One region of the Alloyangia pacifica genome, then DNA from elsewhere that is predicted to be linked to it. Evidence: riboswitches for the same ligand, from Rfam matches in the RefSeq annotation. Region 1 holds a riboswitch; each other region holds the start of a gene.
The links. A riboswitch is a leader RNA that binds a small molecule or an ion and turns the genes downstream of it on or off. The one in region 1 is predicted to bind cobalamin.

Region 1 (4,898 bases):
TTCAAATACTCCGGGGGGTGCGGGGGCGCCGCCCCCGGGTCATCCCCTCAGAGCGTACAGGAGACGCAGCCCTGCACTTCGGTGCCCTCGAGCGCGGTCTGGCGCAGGCGCACGTAGTAGATCGTCTTGATGCCCTTCTTCCAGGCGTAGATCTGCGCACGGTTGATGTCCCGCGTGGTGGCCTCGGCGGGGAAGAACAGCGTCAGTGACAGGCCCTGGTCGACGTGCTCGGTGGCCGCCGCATAGGTGTCGATGAGCTTTTCCGGGCCGATCTCGTAGGCGTCGCGGTAGTACTCGAGGTTCTCGTTGTTCATGAAGGCAGCCGGGTAGTAGACGCGGCCGATCTTGCCTTCCTTGCGGATCTCGATCTTCGACACGATCGGGTGGATCGAGGAGGTCGAGTTGTTGATGTAGCTGATCGAGCCGGTCGGCGGCACCGCCTGCAGGTTCCGGTTGTAGAGCCCGTGCTCCATCACGTCGGCCTTCAGCGCGTCCCAATCCGAACGCGTGGGCAGGATGATGCCGTCGAAGAGCTTGCTGACGGTTTCGCTCTCGGGCAGCCAGTCGCGCGTGACGTATTTCTCGAAGAAGCTGCCGTCGGCATATTTCGACTTCTCGAAGCCCTTGAAGGTCATGCCTTTTTCACGCGCCATGGCGCAGGAGGCGCGTAGGGCGTGATAGGCCACGGCGGCGAAATAGACCGAGGTGAACTCGACGCCCTCGTCGGAGCCGTAATGCACGTGCTCGCGGGCAAGGTAGCCATGCAGGTTCATCTGGCCGAGACCGATCGCGCGGCTCTCGTCGTTGCCGCGGCGGATCGAAGGCACGCTGTCGATCGCCGACATTTCCGACACGGCGGTGAGCGCGCGGATCGCGGTCTCGATCGAGGCGCCGAAGTCCGGGCCGTCCATGGTCTTGGCGATGTTCATCGAGCCGAGGTTGCACGAAATGTCGGTGCCCAGCTTCGAGTAGCTCAGGTCGTCGTTGAACTCCGACGCCTCGGCCACCTGCAGGATCTCCGAGCAGAGGTTCGACATGGTGATGCGCCCGTCGACCGGGTTGGCTTCGTTCACCGTGTCCTCGAACATGATGTAGGGATAGCCGCTCTCGAACTGGATCTCGGCCAGCGTCTGGAAGAAGGCGCGGGCGTTGATCTTGGTCTTGCGGATGCGCTTGTCCTCGACCATCTCCTCGTATTTCTCGGTGACCGAGATTTCGGAGAAGGGCACGCCGTAGACCTTCTGCACGTCATGCGGCGAGAAGAGATACATCGGCTCGTTGCGCTTGGCGAGCTCGAAGGTCACGTCGGGGATCACCACGCCAAGGCTGAGCGTCTTGATGCGGATCTTCTCATCGGCGTTCTCGCGCTTGGTGTCGAGGAACTTGAGGATGTCGGGGTGGTGCGCGTTCAGATAGACCGCGCCCGCGCCCTGACGCGCACCCAGCTGGTTGGCATAGGAGAAGCTGTCTTCGAGCAGCTTCATCACAGGGATGACGCCCGAGGACTGGTTCTCGATGCCCTTGATCGGCGCGCCGGCCTCGCGGATGTTGGTCAGCATCAGGGCGACGCCGCCGCCGCGCTTGGACAGCTGCAGCGACGAGTTGATCGCCCGGCCGATGCTTTCCATGTTGTCTTCGATGCGCAGCAGGAAGCAGGAGATCAGCTCGCCCCGGCTCTTCTTACCGGCGTTGAGGAAGGTCGGCGTGGCGGGCTGGAAGCGGCCCGAGAGCATCTCTTCCATGAACGACATCGCCAGCGCCTCGTCGCCGCGTGCCAACGCCAGCGCCACCATGACGACGCGGTCCTCGTAGCGCTCGAGGAAGCGTTTCCCGTCACGCGTCTTCAGCGTGTAGGAGGTGTAATACTTGAACGCGCCGAGAAAGGTCGGGAAGCGGAACTTCTTGGCAAAGGCCGCGTCCCAGATCTTCTGCAGGAAGGCGGGCGGGTATTGCTCGAGCACCTCCGCCTCGTAATAGCCTTCCTCGACGAGGTAGCCGAGCTTTTCCGTCAGCGAGTGGAAGAACACGGTGTTCTGGTTCACGTGCTGAAGGAAATACTGCCGCGCCGCCATCCGGTCGGCCTCGAAGCGGATGTTGCCGTCCGCATCGTAGAGGTTCAGCATGGCGTTGAGCGCGTGGTAGTCCAGCGTCTCGTTCAGGCGGTCAAGCATGGGGTCCCCCAGAAAGCGTCGAGCCCGTCGTTGACGCGGGCGAAATCCTTGGTCGTTCCCGCCAGCTCAAACGAGTAGAGCAGGGGGACATTGCATTTTTGCGCGATGACGCGGCCCGCGAGCGCGAAGGTCTCGCCGAAGTTGCGATTGCCGCTGGCGATCACGCCGCGCAGCAGCGCGCGGCGGGACGGGTCGTTGAGAAAGCGGATCACCTGCTTCGGCACCGCGCCGCGGCCTTCGCCGTCGGCATAGGTCGGGCAGATCAGCACAAAGGGATCGCGCGGATCGGGCGTCAGTTCCTTGGGCGACACCGGGATGCGCAGCGCCGCCCGGCCGAGGCTGGCGACGAAGCGCGCGGTGTTGCCGCTGGCAGAGGAGAAGAAGACGAGCCCCGACATGGTCGATCCCTTGTTGCCGATCCCGCCGCGATCAGCTCGCGAGGCGGGCGATCAGGTCCGGACGGAAGCCCGACCAGTGGTCTTCGCCAAAGGTCACGACGGGGGCCTGGCGGTAGCCGAGCTCGGTGACCAGCGACATGGCCGCGTCGTCCTCGGTGAGGTCGATCACGTTGTAGTCCAGCCCCTTGGCATCGAGCGCGCGGGTGGTGGCAGTGCACTGCACGCAGGCGGGTTTCGAATAGACGGTGATCATGCTCTTGCGTCCTCAGCTGCGAAGGCGGGGACGCGTCACCGCGCAGGCCTTGTGCCTGACGCGGTCCTCGCACGCCCCGAACCCTCCGTTCGTGGTCATTCTGTCAGGCCTTCGGCAGGTCTCCTGGCTTGGCGGGTCGTGGGTCCGGCCGCGCCTTCCCGGGATGTCCCAGTGGCTCATTGGGCCTTCACTCGCCGCTTACAGTTGCGGGGGCAGCACCGGTGTTACACCGGTTTCCCTCTTAGCGCCGCGCCGGGCCGTCGCCCGACTCGATGAACCGAAAAGCAACTATATCTAGAACAGGATGCAGGTCATGCGTCAATATCCTGTTGTGCGAGCCCGACTTCAAAAAATTTTTCAGCCTCTGTGTGCAGCAAGTCGGCCACGGTGGACACCCTTGGAGCGGCCTTTGCAAGGGGTTGCGCGGGCCATGCATTCTCGACAACTCGGCCCTGCAGGAATGTGCGTTGCCCGGGCCAGGGAGGGCCCCTAAATGTGCCCCTGTCGACGCGGCAACGCGTTCAAGGATTTTTTCGGGGTGTTTCTCCTCCTCCCTCAGCCCCGGAAATCGGCGGCGGCCCTTCTCCTCCTCCCTTGGGGCCGCCGCATCCTCCCTTCCTCCGCAAGCTTCCTGATAGGCGCGCGCCGCCAAGCGATCTGGCTTTCGCCCGCCCGCGCGCATATGCAGACATCACGCACCGTCAGTTCAGCCCTGCAGGAGGTCCGCATGTCCCATATCGTTCTCGTCGCCACCGGTGGCACAATTGCCTCCTATGCCAAGACCGAGGGCGGCGCGGTCACCGCCGGGCTGAGCGGCGACAGGCTGCTCGAAAGCCTGCACGCACCACTGCCCGGGATCACCGTCGAGGTCGACAACATCGAGGCCGCGGGCAGCAACGCGCTGACGCTCGAGACGATTCACAAGCTCTGTCGCCACATCGACGCCCGACTGGCCGAGCCCGGGGTGGATGGCGTCGTCGTCACCCATGGTACCGATACCATGGAGGAGAGCGCCTTTCTCGCGCGGCTGCTGGTCAGGTCCGACAAGCCAGTGGTCTTCACCGGCGCACAGCGCCACGCGGGCCAGGCCGACACCGACGGGCCGCGCAACATGCACGACGCGCTGCTCTGCGCGGCGGCGCCGGATCTGGCCGGCGTGGGTGCGGTCATCGTCTTCGAGGGCGAAATCCACGGCGCGCGCTACGTCAGCAAGGTGCACAGCTCGCGCGTGGACACCTTCCGCTCGAACGGCCATGGCAAGCTGGGCGAGATCGACGAGGGCGAGGTGCATCTCTACACGCGCCCTGCGCGCCCGCGCGAGGTGATCGACGCGCCGTCGCTGGACCCGAACGTCGAGCTTATCGCGCTCGGGCTCGGCAGCACGCCGCGCTACTTGGAGTGGTGTGCCTCGAACGGCGTCTCGGGCGTGGTCATCGAGGCCTTCGGGCGCGGCAATGCCCCCAAGGGCTTTGCCGAGGTCTGCCGCAAGCTCGTCGCGGCGGGCATCCCGGTGATCCTTGCCACCCGCTGTCCCGAGGGGCGGACCCGGGCCATCTACGGCGCCGACAGCGGCGGCGTGACGATGGTCGAGGCCGGGGCGATCCTGTCCGGTGATCTCAGCGCCGCCAAGGCCCGCCTGCTGCTCGCCGCGCTGCTGCCGCTGCTGCCCGAGCGGGCAGGGCGGATGGAGGCCATCGCCGAGGCACTCGCGAAGGTCTGAGCCTCGACCTCACGGGGCGGCGGCTCCGCCCCGACGTCCGTGCCCGCCGAGACTGGCGCTGCGGTTTTTCGGAGCAGAGAGTGCTGCCCCGGCCCTGGGAGACCGGGATGAATTTGTGAGATTTCAAAATCCTCTTTCGGAGCGCGACGGACCGCCGCAGGCGCAAAGTCAGCGGCTACGAATCACCTGACCCAGCCGCGCCCTCTGGTTAGACTGCCGATGCAGGAGGGACTTGGGCGGCGGCACCGGCCGGACCAACGGCCCGCGTTTTCGCCCGCTGCCCTGCCTTGTCCCGCGCAAGGATGCTCATCCTATGGGAGAACTGACATGGACGGAAACGACGTCGATACCGGGGG
Region 2 (4,898 bases), 560 kb from region 1:
CACTGGTCGGCCTGCCTATGGTCGAGTCGAACTCTGCAGCACTGGAGCGGCGCTCACGTTCGGTCCGTGAGGGAGGCTCGTTCTGCCGGCAACCGGGCCCTGTTGATTGAACTGCAACCGCGAAGCCTCCGAAAACACCGCGCGGCCCCGCTCAGAAGAAGGAAACCCTCGGGCCAGTCGGACCGCAGTCGATCACCGCCTCGACCCCGAAAATCTCGCGGATCAGGCCCGCCGTCAGCACCTCTGCAGGTCGTCCCTGCGCGACCAAGCGCCCCGCGCTCATCACGGCGACCTCCTCGCAGAATGCCATCGCCTGGTTCAGATCGTGCAGTGCGACGACGACCCGCGTGCCCAGTTCGGGCAGCAGGCGCATCAGGTCAAGCTGATGCCGGATGTCGAGATGGTTGGTCGGCTCGTCCATGAGCAGCTCGCGCGGCTGCTGTGCCAGCGCCCTGGCGATCTGGATGCGCTGGCGCTCTCCGCCGGACAGCGTGGCCCAGGACTGCTCCGCGTTGCGCGTCATGCCGGTTCGCTCCAACGCATCCAGCACGATCTCTTCGTCGCGCGCGCTCCAGGGGCCCAACGCGCCTCGGTGTGGCAGCCTGCCAAGGGCGACAACGTCGCGCGCGGTCAGCCCGACATCGGTCGTCGCGTGCTGCTCTACCAGCGCAAGCCGCCGCGCGATCTCGGAACGACGTATCTTCTCGATTGGCCGCTGGTCGACGAGGACCGCGCCGCCGCTGCCGCGGCGGACCCCGGCCAGCAGGCGCAGCAGGCTCGATTTGCCCGAGCCGTTAGGCCCCACCAGGCCGAGGACACCTTGGTCGGGCACGCGCAGGGTCACGGCCTTGACGATTGTCGCGCCACCTGAAGACCAAGAGATATTTTCGCTCCGAAGGCTCACTGTCGTCCCCGCGAACGCCACAGCAGGACGGCAAAGGCCGGGGCGCCGAAGAGCGCCGTGATCACCCCGATCGGCAAGACCTGTCCCGGCAGCACGAGGCGCGACAGCACGTCAGCCAACACCATGAAGGCCGCGCCCGCAAGGGCCGAGCCGAGGATGAGCCGCCCGTGCGCCGGACCAACGAAGAAGCGGGTCGCATGCGGGATGACCAGCCCGACGAAGCCCACGGCCCCGACGATGCTGACAACGCAGGCAGTGAGCAGCGCGGTAAGTCCCAGAAGCTCGACGCGCACACGCGCGACATCAACCCCGAGCGAGGCCGCCGCATCCTCGCCGAAGGCGAAGGCATCGAGCGCCCGCGCCCGGTAGAGGCAGACAGACAGCCCCACGAGCAACACGGGCAGGGCCAGGCCGGCATCTGGCCAGCGCACACCGCCAAGGCTGCCAAGCAGCCAGAACATGATGCCACGGGTCTGCTCGGCGCTGGCCGAGGAGGTGACGATGAAGGAGGTGGCGGCATTGAACAGCTGCGAGCCGGCGATGCCGGCAAGGATGACCCTCTCGGCACCGCGGCCCGCGCCGAAAGACAGCACCGCCACAAAGCCGAAGGCGAGGAGCGCCCCCGCCATGGCCCCTGCCGAAACCGTGACGGCCCCGGCACCGAGCGCGAGTACGATGACCAGCACCGCGCCGGTCGAAGCGCCGGCCGAAATCCCCAGCAGGTAGGGTTCGGCGAGCGGGTTGCGCAGCAGCGCCTGCAGCACCACGCCGCAGATCGCCAGGGAGGCTCCGGCGCACATGGCGACCACCGCCCGGCTCAGCCGGTAGTGCCAGACGATCCCGTCGCGGATCGGATCGACCGCAAGGTCGAGCCCGAAGAGTCGGTTGGCCAGCGTAGACAGGGCCTCGCGCGGGGTCACGCTGATCTCGCCGAAGAGAACCGCGCAGCAGGTCGCGAGGGTGAGGGCGACGCCACCGGCAAGCACGAAGGACCCCAGCCCCGTCAGAGGGCCGGAGCGGGTCCGGCGCGAAACGCTCACCGCGTAAGACCGATGTCTTTCAGGCCCGTCGAAAGGACCTCGACCCCGTCGACGGCCCGAAGCGTCGGGTTCATCGAATGCGCGGGCATCTCGATCAGATGTCCCGCACGCACTGCGCGCAGCTGGCTGGCAACCGGATCGCTTTCCAGAAACGCGCGTTTCGCCGCCACGTCGTCGCCGGGGAGGTTGCGCCGCTCCATGGTGCCAAGCACGATCACATCCGGATCGAGCTCTGAAATCGTCTCCCAGCCAACCAGCGGCCATTCCTCGTCCGAGGTGATCACGTTGCGCACCCCCAGAGCTTCGGAAATCCATGCCGGCGCCCCGAACCGCCCGGCCACATAGGCTTCGCCGGCGATCTCGGGCGACGAGAACCAGTAGAGCACCGAGACGTCCCTTGCCTGCAGCGCTGCCGCACCCGCCGTGGCCGCCTCGATCCGGGCGGCATTGGCAGCAACCAGGTCAGCCCCCCGCGCCGGCACGCCGAAGATCTGGGCCAGTTCGGTGATCTCGCGGTTCAGCAGATCGTCGCTCCAGGCCTGCGCGCGGACGCCGTCGCCGCTGCCGGCACTGAAGTCGCTCTTGGCGCATTCCGCAGGCGAGACATAGGTGCTGATGCCGAAATCGTCGAACTGCGCGAAGGTGCCAACCCGGGCCTGATCCGGGGCGATGTCGTTGATCCACTGCGCCGCGACGAAATCGGGGCGGGTCTTCAGCACGGCCTCGAAACCGGGCGAGTTGTCGGCGATGCGCGGCACGGCTTGCCCCGCGTAGGCCAGCGGCGCTGGCAGCGGCGCGAGCCAGATGGCGGTCCCGACGATATGCTCGGCGAGGCCGAGCGAGAGCAAAATCTCCGTCGTGCCTTGGCCGATCGAGACCACGCGCTCGGGCGGCTTGGCATAGGTCGTCACACGGTCGCAGTTGGGGATCTGCAACGGGTAGTCGGTCGATTCTGCAAATGTCGTTTCAGGAATGGGCAGCAAGGCGCAGCACAGCAGCGCAAGGCCGCGGAGGCGGCCCGAGGTTGTAAGAAACATCCGTATCCTTTCCCGGACACCCCGTCCGGTCGGTTGCGCAGGTGACGCCCCCGCGGGATCGCGGGGCCGGAACGGCAGGTCTCCTGACTTGCGGCCATGGTCCCGAAACCGCCTTCCCGCGCCATTTGGCCCAGTGGCTTCGCCCGGTAAGGGCGGGTGGCTCGGAACGGACGCTTACAGTTGCGGGGGCAGTCCCGGAGTCCGCGGCCCAAGGCCGCGTCACCGGGTTCCCTTTTCATCCCGGATGGGAACCGTTCGCGGCGAACCTCGGGGCGGCGCCGTGCTTTGTCAAGTTGCCATGCTCCCATCGGCCCGGCGTATCGGGGTCGCCCTGCATCCCGGCCGGGCAGTGAAGCGAAAGCCCCCGGTCGGCGGTCTTTGCCACCAGCGCCGGATCGTGGCTGACCAGCATGATGGCGCAGCCGTCGCGTTCGGCGGTGTCCACAAGCAGGCCGATGACCTCTGCCTGGGTGATCGGATCAAGACGCGAGGTCGGCTCATCGGCAAAGATGAAGGCCGGGCGCACCAGCAGCAGGCGCAGGATCGCCAGTCGCTGCAACTCCCCGCCCGAAACCTCGCTCGGCTTGCGACCCAGCAGCACCGGGGCAAGGCCGAGGCGCTCCATGTGGTGCTCGATCTGCCGCGGGTCCTGCCCATGCAGCCGCGCCACATCGCTCAGCGTGCGCTGAAGGCTCTGGTGCCGCGGAAAGGCCGCGACGGGATCCTGATACAGCTTCTGGTAGGCGCTCGCCCGCGATGCCGTGCGGGTGACGCGCCCGGCGGAGGGGCGGTGCAGCCCGAGCAGCACATCCCCCAGCGTCGATTTCCCACAGCCCGAGGGCCCGGTGATCCCGAAGATCTGCCCCGCGGCGATATCCAGCGACACATCACGGAAAAGCTCTCGGTCGCCGCGAGTCGCGGCGAGCCCCGCGGTTCGCACCACGCTGCTGCCCGCGGGCGCGGGCGCGCGCTTTTGCCATGTCTCGGGGTCTGCCGCGATCAGCCGGGCGGTGTAGTCGGAGGTTGGCGCGGCAAGGACATCGGCGGTGGGGCCGGACTCGACCACGCGGCCCTTGCGCAATACGACGATCTGACCGCCGACCCGCCGCGCCAGCGCAAGATCGTGGGTAATGACGATCAGCCCGCCGCCGCTGCCCACCTCCGCCATCAGCATCTCGGCCACATCGTCGCGGCGCGCGGCATCAAGCCCCTTGGTCGGCTCATCGGCGATGACGATCTGCGCACCCCCGGCCCGCGCCGCGGCGATGGCGACACGCTGCGCCATGCCGCCGGAGAGTTCATGTGGCAGTTTTGCTCCGGCACCCTGAAGCCCCAGCGCTGCCAGATCGTCACCGGCGCGGGTGCGAGCCTCGGCGGGGCTCAGGCCGCGCACCAGTTGATGCGCCTCGGCGACCTGCCGCGCGGCGGGCATTAACGGGTCCAGCGACAGCCACGGCTCCTGCGGCAGCACCGCGATCTGCCGCCCCCAGAGGCCGCGGAACTCGCGCGGCCGCGCGGCGCTGATCCGTCGCCCACCGATGTCGACCTCGCCCCGCGCCGAGAGGCTCTCGGGCAGCGTGCCCATGATTGCCTGCGCAAACAGGCTCTTGCCCGAGCCGGTCTCGCCGAGGATCACCAGCGGCACCCCCGGCTCCAGCGTGATCGACAGCGGCTCGACAAGCTGCGTGCCGCCGTCGTGGATGCAGATGTCCTTTGCGCTCAGAAGGGTCATGTCTCGCGGCTCCCGGCCAGAAGGGTGAGGCCCAGCAGCAGGCCGAAGGTGGCACTCACCGGCGCGAGCAGCGCATGCGGCGCCTCCTGCCAGTATGGCATGAGCTCGACCATCATCAGGCCAAGCTCGGGCGTCGGCGCGCGCATGCCGACGCTGACAAAGCCGAGCGCGGCGATGCCCATGAT
Region 3 (4,898 bases), 440 kb from region 1:
CCATGCTCACCCGCCGAACGTTCCTCGCCTCGACGCTCGCCACCCCCTGTCTCACAGCGCCCGCCGCGGCCGATCCTTTGAAGCTGCGCGAGCTCTACCAGACCAAGGGCCGCGGTCTTTCCGAACTCGCCCAGCAGAGCGCCGGCCAGAGGCTGGAAGTCGAGGGGTTCATGGCGCCCCCGCTCAAGGCCGAGAGCCGCTTCTTCGTGCTCACCAAGATGCCCATGGCCGTCTGCCCCTTCTGCGAGACCGAGGCCGAATGGCCCAATGACATCATCGCGGTCTACGCAAAACGCGTGGTCGAGGTGAGGCCCTTCAACGTCAAGATCGTCACCAGCGGCGTGCTGGAGCTCGGCGCCTACACCGATCCCGACACCGGCTTCGTCAGCATGATGCGGCTTGTCGATGCGACCTACGGCTGAGCCGCCCATGTCCCTGCCCCTTGTTGTCAAGGACCTGCGGCTGCACAGCCCGCGCGGCCGCCTGTTGCTCGACCTGCCTGCCCTCGACGCAGCGCCCGCTGCGCTGATCGGCATCCGAGGCGTCTCGGGTGCGGGCAAGACCACGCTGCTCTACGCCCTCGCCGGGCTGCTGGACCGCGCCGAAGGGTCTGTGCGCTGGGGCGAGACCGAGCTTCTGGCGCTCAACCCAGAGGGCCGCGCCCGCTTCCGCGCTGCCAATATCGGCATGATCTTTCAGGATTTCATGCTCTTCGAAGAGCTTGGCGCGCTCGACAACGCCGCGCTGACCGCGCTCTTCCGCCCCCGTGCCGAACGCGAGGCGTTGCGCACCCGCGCGCAGGCCCGACTCGCGGCGCTGGGGCTGACCGAAATGGGCCGCGGCGTCACCAGCTTCTCCGGCGGCGAGCGCCAGCGCGTCGCCATCGCCCGCGCCATGGCGGCCGAAGCGCCGGTTCTGCTGGCCGACGAGCCCACTGCCAGCCTCGACCGCGCCACTGCGGACAGGCTGATCGACGACCTCGTGCAGCTCGTCCGCACCCAGCGCACAACGCTGATCGCAGTCAGCCACGACGCGGCGCTGCTGGCGCGCATGGACCGGGTGCTGACCATCTCTGGCGGGCAACTGCTGGCCGACGAGGGGGCCACATGCGGCTGATATGGGACGCCCTCCCGGCACTGGCTCAGGACGTCGCGCTGCTGGCGCTCCTGCTTCTGCCCGCGCTCGTCACCGGGCTCCTCGTTCTGCGCGGCTACGCCCCCTGGCCGCTGCTGCGCGGCTTTCTCGGGCGCTTTCGCTGGAGCACGGGGCTCTTCGTGCTGCTCATCGGCATCTCGACCGGCATGGGCATCGGGCTGCTGGCGCAGGAGCGCGGGCTGCGCCGCGGCACGGCACAGGCGGCGGACAAGTTCGATGTCATCGTCGCAGCGCCGGGCAGCGAGCTGACTGCCCTCTTCGCCTCGGTCTTCCTGCAGCCCTCGGACATGGGGCTGGTTTCGGGCACCGCCTACGCCGAGATCGCCGGTCACCCGCAGGTCTCCATCGCCGCGCCGCTGGCGTTCGGAGACAGCTACGGCAGCGCGCCGGTGGTCGGCACCACTGCGGACTTCCTGCGCCATCTTTCCGAGGACCGGATTGAGGGGCGGCTCTGGGAGGATCACGCCGAGGCGGTGATCGGCGCGCTGATGCCGCTGGAGATCGGCGCAGGCTTCACCCCCGCGCATGGCACCGGAGACGCCGCCGATCCCGAGGCGCATGGCGGCAGCCACCAGGCGGTAGGGGCAGAGGACCATGATGGAGACACTCTCCACGACGAGGCCCACGACCATGGCGCAGCGATCACCGTGGTCGGCCGCATGGCGCCCACCGGCACGCCCTGGGATCGGGCGATCCTGATCCCGGTCGAATACGTCTGGGAGATTCACGGGCTCGCCAACGGCCACGCGCCGGACAATGAGGCCCGGATCGGCGCGCCTTTCGATCCCGAGTATTTTCCCGGCACCCCCGCCGTGGTGGTGCGAGCGCAGGAGCTCTGGGCCAATTACGCGCTGCGTTCCGAGTTCACCCGGGACGGCGAAACCATGGCCTTCTTCCCCGGCGCGGTGCTTTCGCGGCTCTACCGAGTGATGGGCGACGTGCGCCAGGCGATGTCGGTGATGGCGCTGGTCACACAGGGGCTGGTGGCGGCGAGCGTGCTCACCGGGCTCTTCATCCTCACCCGCCTCTTCCGCCGCCAGATCGCGCTGCTGCGCGCGCTCGGCGCGCCCCGGCGCTTCGTCTTCGCCACGGTCTGGGCCTTCTGCGCGGTGCTGCTGCTCGCGGGGGCGCTGCTCGGACTGGCGGTTGGCTGGGGCGCGGCGGAGCTGCTGTCGCGCGTGCTGAGCGCCCGCACCGACATCGCGATCTCGGCCCTGCCGGGCTGGACCGAGCTGCACCTGCTGGCCGGCTTCGTCTCGCTCGCCCTGCTGCTGTCCCTGCTGCCCGCCGCCGTGGTGCTGCGCCAGCCGCTCCTGGACGGGCTGCGGAGCTGAGCCCGCGCGCCTCAAGGTGTCCGACCGTTTCTGATCATTGCGCGCCGCGCGGCGAGTCGCTATGCCGTCCCTGCTTCGGTTCCGGGCGGCTTGCTGCCCGGTGAATAGGGAATGCGGTGCGGGCGGCCTGCCCAACTCCGTGACTGCCCCCGCAACTGTAGGCGGAGAGCGACGCCGGACCTAAGTCACTGCCTTTCGGGGCGGGAAGACCCGGCCAAGCGATGACCCGCGAGTCAGGAGACCTGCCGAAGCCGATCACCCAGTCCCGGCGCGGGGAGCGCCGCGGGCGACGGACCTTCCGTAGAGGTGGCATCACGCTAACCGTCTGCGGCAGGGGACTCCCTTCCGGCGACAAGAAAAGAACGGAAAAGGGACCATGAAGCCATCGCAGCGCGCAGCGCTCTTCACAGCCACCGCCCTCACCACGCTCGGCCTGACCGGCACCGCCTTCGCGCAGGAGGCCACCGACCTCGGCACGCTGACCCTCAGCGCCAATCGCGGCGAAAGCACCGAGCTTGCGCGCAGCGGCGTGACGGTGGAGGTGGTCACCAATGAAGACCTCGAGCAAAGCGGCGAGACGCTGCTCGCCGACCACCTCGCGCGGCTGTCCGGCGTCAGCGTATCGAGTAACGGCGGTATCGGCGGGCTCACCTACATGCGCATTCGCGGCCTCTCGAGCCGATATGTTGGCGTCTACATCGATGGTATCGACGTCACCGACACCTCGGCGCCTCAGATCCAATACGACTTCGGCACCTTGACCACCGGCGGCATCAGTCGCATCGAGGTGCTGAAGGGCTCGCAATCGGCGCTCTACGGCTCCGAGGCGATCGGCGGCGTGGTGAACATCACCACCAACCGCGCCACCGAGGAAGGGCTAAGCCAGAGCGTCGAAGCCGAATACGGCAGCTATGACACCCGCAAGCTGGGCTACAACCTCAGCTACCTTGGCACGCGCGGCAGTTTCGCCTCGTCGCTGAGTTACATCAAGACCGACGGCTATTCCGCCGCCGACGAAGACGACGGCAACGACGAGGCCGACGGTCACGAGGCCACCCGTCTTAGCTTCTCGGGCGACTACGCGCTGACCGACACGGTGACCCTGGGCGGCGCGGCCTTCTGGGAAAAAAGCAGCCACGATTACGACGAGTTCGGCCCGATGGACGGCGTCACGCACGACGAGAAGGTTGAGGGCGAGCAATACGGCGCGCGGGCTTTCGCGCGCGTGGAAACCGGCGGCGTCAGCCACGAGTTTTCGGCGCAGGCCTTCGAGACCGACCGCACCGACACCTACGAGGGGTCGGATACTGACTATCTCGGCCAGCGCCGCGGCCTCGGCTACGAGGGCCAGACCGAACTTGGCGCCGCAACCCTCACCTTCGGCGCCGATTACATGCGCGAGGAGTTCGAGGTGCTCAGCGCATGGGGTGACAGCGAAGGCGACTACGCGACCTTCGGAATCTGGGCACAGGCCGACTGGCACCTGAGCGACAAGCTGGAACTGGTCACCGCCCTGCGCCACGACGACCACTCCGAATTCGGCGGCAAGACCACGGGCCGAATCTCGCTGGCCTACCTTCCGAACCCCGACCTCACGCTGCGTGCCAGCGTCGGCACGGGCTTTCGCGCGCCCTCTCCCTACGAGCTCTACTCAACCGGCTCAGGTAACCCGGTTCTCGAGCCCGAGACCTCGGTGAGCTACGAGCTCGGCGTCGAACAGCGCTTCGGCGCGGGCTACCTCGGCGCGGCCCTCTTCCGCACCGAGATCACCGACCTCATTGACTACAACTACCCAAATTACGTGCAGATCGACGGCACCAGCTGGACGCAGGGCGTGGAACTGACCGGCGGGGTGAACCTGTCCGAGGCGCTGTCGCTTGCCGCCGCCTACACCTGGACCGACAGCAAGGACGCGCAGACCGGCGACCGCCTGTCCCGCGTGCCGCTGCACGACCTGTCGCTGTCGCTCGACGCCGATGTGACCGATGCTTTCCGTGCCGGCCTGACGGTGCAGCATGTCTCGGGCCTCGAGGATGCCGACGAGACGCTGGACGATTACACCGTCGCCAACATGAACCTGCGCTACGCCCTGTCGGACCAAGCCGAGCTCTACCTACGGGTCGAGAACCTCTTCGACGAGGATTACCAGGTGGTGAAGGGCTACGGCACCTCGGACCGCGCCGCCTATTTCGGCGTAAGGGCGAGCTTCTGATGCTGCGGCGCGCGCTGATCCTGCTGTCCCTGCTCGCGGCTATGGGCTTCTCCCCGGCCGCCGCGCAGGAGGCCCCCGCGCGCGTCGTGTCGATGAACCTCTGCACCGACCAGCTGGCGATGCTGCTCGCGGCCCCGGGCCAGTTGCTCTCGGTCTCGAAGCTGGCCCGCGACCCGATGAGTTCGGCCATGGCCGAT
Region 4 (4,898 bases), on a different replicon from region 1:
CGCTCGATTCGATGATCGGCCATCGCAACGACCGCTACGAGGCCTTCGGCAAGGTCGCGGCCCGGCTCGACGACGTGGCCAACTGGCTCCCGGCGCGGCTCACCGGGGTGCTCTTCGCCCTCGCCAGCGGCCGCCGCCTGCCCGCGGCGCTTCGGGTGATGGGGCGCGATGCGCGCAAGCACCGCTCGCCCAACGCGGGATGGCCCGAGGGCGCCATGGCCGCGGCGCTGGATGTCCGTCTCTCGGGGCCGCGCGTCTATGGCGAACGGATCGCCGAGGAGCCCTGGCTCAACGCCGGCGCCCCCGATCCGACGCCGCAGGGTCTCAGCCGCGCGCTGCGCCTCTATCGCCGGGCCATGGCGCTCTGTGCCCTTGCGCTCGCCGCGCTGGTCCTGTTCGAGTGAGCGCCATGGACACCCTGCCCGAACCGCCCTTCGCCCCGCCCGCCGGCCCCTCCAGGGATCATGGCGGCAACCTCGATGCCGCCATGGCGCGCTTCGGCGGAGACCGCGCGAGCTGGCTGGATCTCTCGACCGGCATCAACCCCGACCCCTACCCGGTTCCGGAGATCCCGGCCGAGGCCTGGGCCGAGCTGCCGCGCCGCACCGAGATTGCGCGTCTGATCGCCGCGGCGCGCGCCGCCTATGCCTGCCCGGCGCGCATCGTGCCGGTCAATGGCGCGCAGGGGGCGATCCAGATGGTGCCATCGCTGCGCGCGCCCGGACGGGCGGCGGTGCTGGGGCCGACCTACAACGAGCATGCGGCGGCGCTGCGCGCGGGCGGTTGGCAGGTGACCGAGGCAACCCGCCTCGCGGCCCTTCACGGCGCCGATATCGCCGTGGTGGTGACCCCCAACAACCCCGACGGGCGGCATAACGACCCCGAGACGCTCTGCGCGCTCGCGGCGCGGGTCGGGCTGCTGGTGGTGGACGAGAGTTTTGCCGATCCCGAGCCCGGGCGCTCCATCGCGCCGCGCCTCGACGGAGGCTTGCCGAACGTGATCGTGCTGCGCTCCTTCGGCAAGTTCTACGGGCTGGCCGGTCTGCGGCTGGGGTTCGCCCTGGCGCAGGGCGCGCTCGGCGACCGGCTGGCCGAGCTTGCGGGGCCCTGGCCGGTCTCGGGCCCGGCGATCGAGATCGCCTCGGCGGCGCTTGCCGACCGCCAGTGGCAGGCGGAGACCAACGCGCGCCTCACCAGGGACGCCGCGCGGCTCGACGCTCTGGCGCAGGGGACCGGCTGGGCTTTGGTCGGCGGCACGCCGCTGTTCCGCACCTACGCCGCCCCGGACGCGCTGGCAGCGCAGAACCGCCTTGCCCTGAGCCACGTCTGGACCCGCATCTTCCCCTATTCCGAGCGCTGGATCCGCCTCGGCCTGCCGCCCTCGGACCGCTGGGCACAGCTCGAGACCGCCTTTTCCGCACTCTGAGCGCTCAGAATTCGACGCCCTGCTGCGCCTTGATCCCGTCGCGGAACGGGTGCTTGACCAGCGTCATCTCGGTCACCAGGTCCGCCGCCTCGATCAGCTCGGGCTTGGCGTTGCGCCCGGTCAGGCAGACGTGGGTCATCTCCGGTTTCCGTTCGAGCAGGAAGCCGACCACCTCGTCGATATCCAGATACCCGTAGCGCAGCGCGATGTTGATCTCGTCGAGCAGCACGAAGCGCACCTCGGGATCGAGGATCTGTTCCTGCGCGATCTGCCAGCCGCGCTGCGCCGCCGCGATGTCGCGCGCGCGGTCCTGCGTCTCCCAGGTGAAGCCCTCTCCCGAGACGAAGAAGCGGCACTCATCGGCAAATTTCTCGCGGATCATCTTCGCCTCGCCGGTGACCCAGTTGCCCTTGATGAACTGCACCACGGCGCAGGGCATGCCATGGGCGATGCAGCGCAGGATCATCCCGAAGCCCGAAGACGACTTGCCTTTCCCGGCGCCGGTGTGAACGAGAATGAGGCCCTTTTCAGCGGTTTTCCCGGCCATCATCCGGTCCCGCGCAGCCTTGATTTTCTTCATCTTTTCCGCGTGGCGGGTGTTGGTCTCATCGTTCATGCTGCTCTCTCCGGTCTTGACAGGGGTCGGATTTCCGGGCGATCTGACCCCACGCTGGTGCCCGTGTAAACGGGTGAAAAGGGAATGTGCAGCCGCGAGTGATCGCGGTCAGGCACAGCCGCCCCCGCGACCGTGAACGGAAAAGGGCGCTCGGAAAGCCACTGGCCATCAGGCTGGGAAGGCAGAGCGCCTGCTGGGCCAAACGCCCTGAAGTCCGTGAGCCGGGAGACCTGCCAGCCATGACTTTTGAGACCGGACGGGGTGTGCCGGTGTCGGGGTGTTCCCATGCCCGGGATCCATTCCGCCGTTACCCCTGTGCGCCCAATGGACGAGGCGACACGAATGATGGACTGCGCGCACACGCGACAGGAGAGTGACACCGAACTGCTGGTCTGCGTGACCTGCCGCCGGGCGGGGGTGACCCCAGAGGACGCGCGGCGCCCCGGCCGGGCGCTCTTTGACCAGATCACCGCGCTCGACCGCCCCGAAGGGGTGCGGATCACCGCCACCGACTGCCTGCAGAACTGCGATTTCGGCTGCACCGTCGCGCTGCGCGGCGGGGCGGAGAAGTGGACCTATGTCTTCGCCAACGTCGACGAGGCCGCGCATCCCGAGATGCTGCTTGCAGGGGCCGCGCAATACCACGCGGCGCCCGACGGGGTGATCCCCTGGCGCCAGCGCCCCGAGCATTTCAAACGCAACTGCGTCGCCCGCATCCCCCCGCTTACCCCCGCGCCCAAGCAACAGGACCGCTGAACATGGCCGATCTTACAAAACTCCCCGTCACTGTGATCACCGGCTTTCTCGGCTCGGGCAAGACCACCCTCGTCAGCCACCTGATGCGCAACCCGGGCGGGCGGCGGCTCGCGGTGGTGGTCAACGAATTCGGCGACGTCGGCGTCGATGGCGAGATCCTGCGCGGCTGCGCGATCCCGGACTGCCCCGCCGAGAACGTGGTCGAGCTGGCCAACGGCTGCATCTGCTGCACCGTGGCCGACGATTTCATCCCCACCATCGAGGCGCTGCTGGCGCTCGAGCCGCGCCCCGACCACATCCTGATCGAGACCTCGGGCCTCGCGCTGCCGAAGCCGCTGCTGCAGGCCTTCGACTGGCCGCAGATCCGCGCCCGCATCACCGTCGACGGGGTCATCGCGCTCGCCGACGCCGAGGCGGTCGCAGCGGGCCGCTTCGCCCCCAACGTCGCGGCGGTGGACGCGCAGCGCGCCGCCGACGAGAGCCTCGATCACGAGACGCCGCTGTCGGAGGTCTTCGAGGACCAGATCGCCTGCGCCGACATCGTGCTGCTGACCAAGCCCGATCTTGCCGGCGCCGAGGGCGTGGCCCGTGCCCGCGAGGTCATCGCCGCCGAGGCGCCGCGCCCGATACCCGTGGTCGAAGTGGCAGAAGGCGTGGTCGACCCGCGGATCATCCTCGGGCTCGGCGCCGCCGCCGAGGACGACCTCGCCGCCCGGCCCAGCCACCACGACACCCCGCATGACCACGACCACGAGGAGTTCGAGTCGATCACCGTCGACCTTCCCGAACTCGCCGATCCCGCGCAGCTGGTCCGCGCCATCGAGGGGCTCGCCCGCAGCCACAACATCCTGCGGGTGAAGGGCTATGCGGCGGTCTCGGGCAAGCCGATGCGCCTGCTTGTGCAGGCCGTGGGCGTGCGGGTGCGGCACCAGTTCGACCGTATGTGGCAGCCGGGCGAGACCCGCGCCGGGCGGCTGGTGGTGATCGCCGAGCATGATGACATCCGCGAAGACGAGATCCGCGCCGCCCTGAGCCGCGCAGTGCTCGATCCGGCCCACTAGGCCGCACCGCAGATGCACGTCGTCTTCCGCGAAAGCCACGGGCTCGAGGACCTCGAGACCCCGACGGACCTGATGCAGGATCCGGCGGATCTCGTGGTGCTGTCCTTCTCCGACAGCGACCTCGGGGCCTTCGCGGAAGCCTGGCACCAGAGCGGCGGAAGCCTGCCCTCGCTGCGGCTCGCCAACCTCGCGCAGCTGCGCCATCCGCTGTCGGTCGACACCTACGTGGAGCGCACGCTTGCGGGCGCGAGGGGCATCCTCGTGCGGCTGATCGGCGGGCTGCCCTATTGGGACTACGGGCTCTTGCAGCTGCAGGCGCTGGCGCAGCGGCAGGGGATCGCCCTTGCCGTGCTGCCCGCCGACGGCCGCCCCGATCCGCGGCTCGACGAGGTCTCGACCCTGCCGCTCTCGACCCTGCGCCAGCTTGCCCGGCTCTGCGACACCGGCGGCCCCGCCGCGGCGCAGGCGGCGCTGGCACAACTGGCGCTAGCCTCGGGCCTCGGCGCGCCCCCGGTGCGCGGCGCGCGCGCCCTGCCCGAGGTGGGCCTTTGGACCCCCGAAACCGGGCCCGAACCACTTGATGAGCCGAGGAGCGCCGCCCCTCGCGCGCCCCGGCGCATTTGGAAAGAGAAGACGGGGCGACGGATTCTCCTCGTCTTCTACCGCGCCTACCTGGTGGCGGCGGACATTGCCCCCATCGCGGCACTCTTCGCGGCCTTCCGGGCCGAGGGCTGCGAGGTGGTCGGGCTCTTCGCCCCCTCGCTGAAAGCGCCCCGCGCGGCGGCGGCGCTGCAAGAGGCCGTGGCCAGGCTCTGCCCCGACGCCATCGTCAGCGCCACCGCCTTCAGCGGGCGCGGCGCGGCGGGCTCGCCGCTCGACGCCGCGGGCGTGCCGGTCTTCCAGGTGGCGCTCGCAACCTCCACCGAAGAGGCCTGGGGCGCGGCGGACCGGGGGCTTTCCCCCGCCGATCTGGCCATGCACGTGGTGCTGCCCGAGGTCGACGGGCGGCTTCTGGCCGGGGTTGTCTCGTTCAAGGCGC

Region 2: it holds a riboswitch for cobalamin, as region 1 does, so the genes downstream of both, CEW88_RS24815 (ABC transporter substrate-binding protein) here and nrdH (glutaredoxin-like protein NrdH) in region 1, are expected to answer to the same signal.
Region 3: it holds a riboswitch for cobalamin, as region 1 does, so the genes downstream of both, CEW88_RS15070 (TonB-dependent receptor plug domain-containing protein) here and nrdH (glutaredoxin-like protein NrdH) in region 1, are expected to answer to the same signal.
Region 4: it holds a riboswitch for cobalamin, as region 1 does, so the genes downstream of both, CEW88_RS21575 (DUF1636 family protein) here and nrdH (glutaredoxin-like protein NrdH) in region 1, are expected to answer to the same signal.

The regions. Positions count from the first base shown of each region.
Region 1 is NZ_CP022190.1:885,000-889,897, forward strand. Features, by position in the region: gene nrdE (class 1b ribonucleoside-diphosphate reductase subunit alpha) at 48-2,171, opposite strand; gene nrdI (class Ib ribonucleoside-diphosphate reductase assembly flavoprotein NrdI) at 2,156-2,569, opposite strand; gene nrdH (glutaredoxin-like protein NrdH) at 2,601-2,822, opposite strand; cobalamin riboswitch at 2,919-3,119, opposite strand; gene CEW88_RS17080 (asparaginase) at 3,550-4,542, shown strand; gene katG (catalase/peroxidase HPI) at 4,870-4,898, shown strand, end outside.
Region 2 is NZ_CP022190.1:97,500-102,397, reverse strand. Features, by position in the region: gene CEW88_RS13480 (ABC transporter ATP-binding protein) at 152-844, opposite strand; gene CEW88_RS13475 (FecCD family ABC transporter permease) at 901-1,911, opposite strand; gene CEW88_RS24815 (ABC transporter substrate-binding protein) at 1,941-2,981, opposite strand; cobalamin riboswitch at 3,038-3,252, opposite strand; gene CEW88_RS13470 (ABC transporter ATP-binding protein) at 3,217-4,713, opposite strand; gene CEW88_RS13465 (ABC transporter permease) at 4,710-4,898, opposite strand, start outside.
Region 3 is NZ_CP022190.1:445,999-450,896, reverse strand. Features, by position in the region: gene CEW88_RS15085 (hypothetical protein) at 3-422, shown strand; gene CEW88_RS15080 (ABC transporter ATP-binding protein) at 430-1,116, shown strand; gene CEW88_RS15075 (FtsX-like permease family protein) at 1,107-2,489, shown strand; cobalamin riboswitch at 2,549-2,753, shown strand; gene CEW88_RS15070 (TonB-dependent receptor plug domain-containing protein) at 2,866-4,701, shown strand; gene CEW88_RS15065 (ABC transporter substrate-binding protein) at 4,701-4,898, shown strand, end outside.
Region 4 is NZ_CP022192.1:20,730-25,627, forward strand. Features, by position in the region: gene cbiB (adenosylcobinamide-phosphate synthase CbiB) at 1-404, shown strand, start outside; gene cobD (threonine-phosphate decarboxylase CobD) at 410-1,426, shown strand; gene cobO (cob(I)yrinic acid a,c-diamide adenosyltransferase) at 1,431-2,042, opposite strand; cobalamin riboswitch at 2,081-2,294, shown strand; gene CEW88_RS21575 (DUF1636 family protein) at 2,385-2,798, shown strand; gene cobW (cobalamin biosynthesis protein CobW) at 2,801-3,859, shown strand; gene cobN (cobaltochelatase subunit CobN) at 3,872-4,898, shown strand, end outside.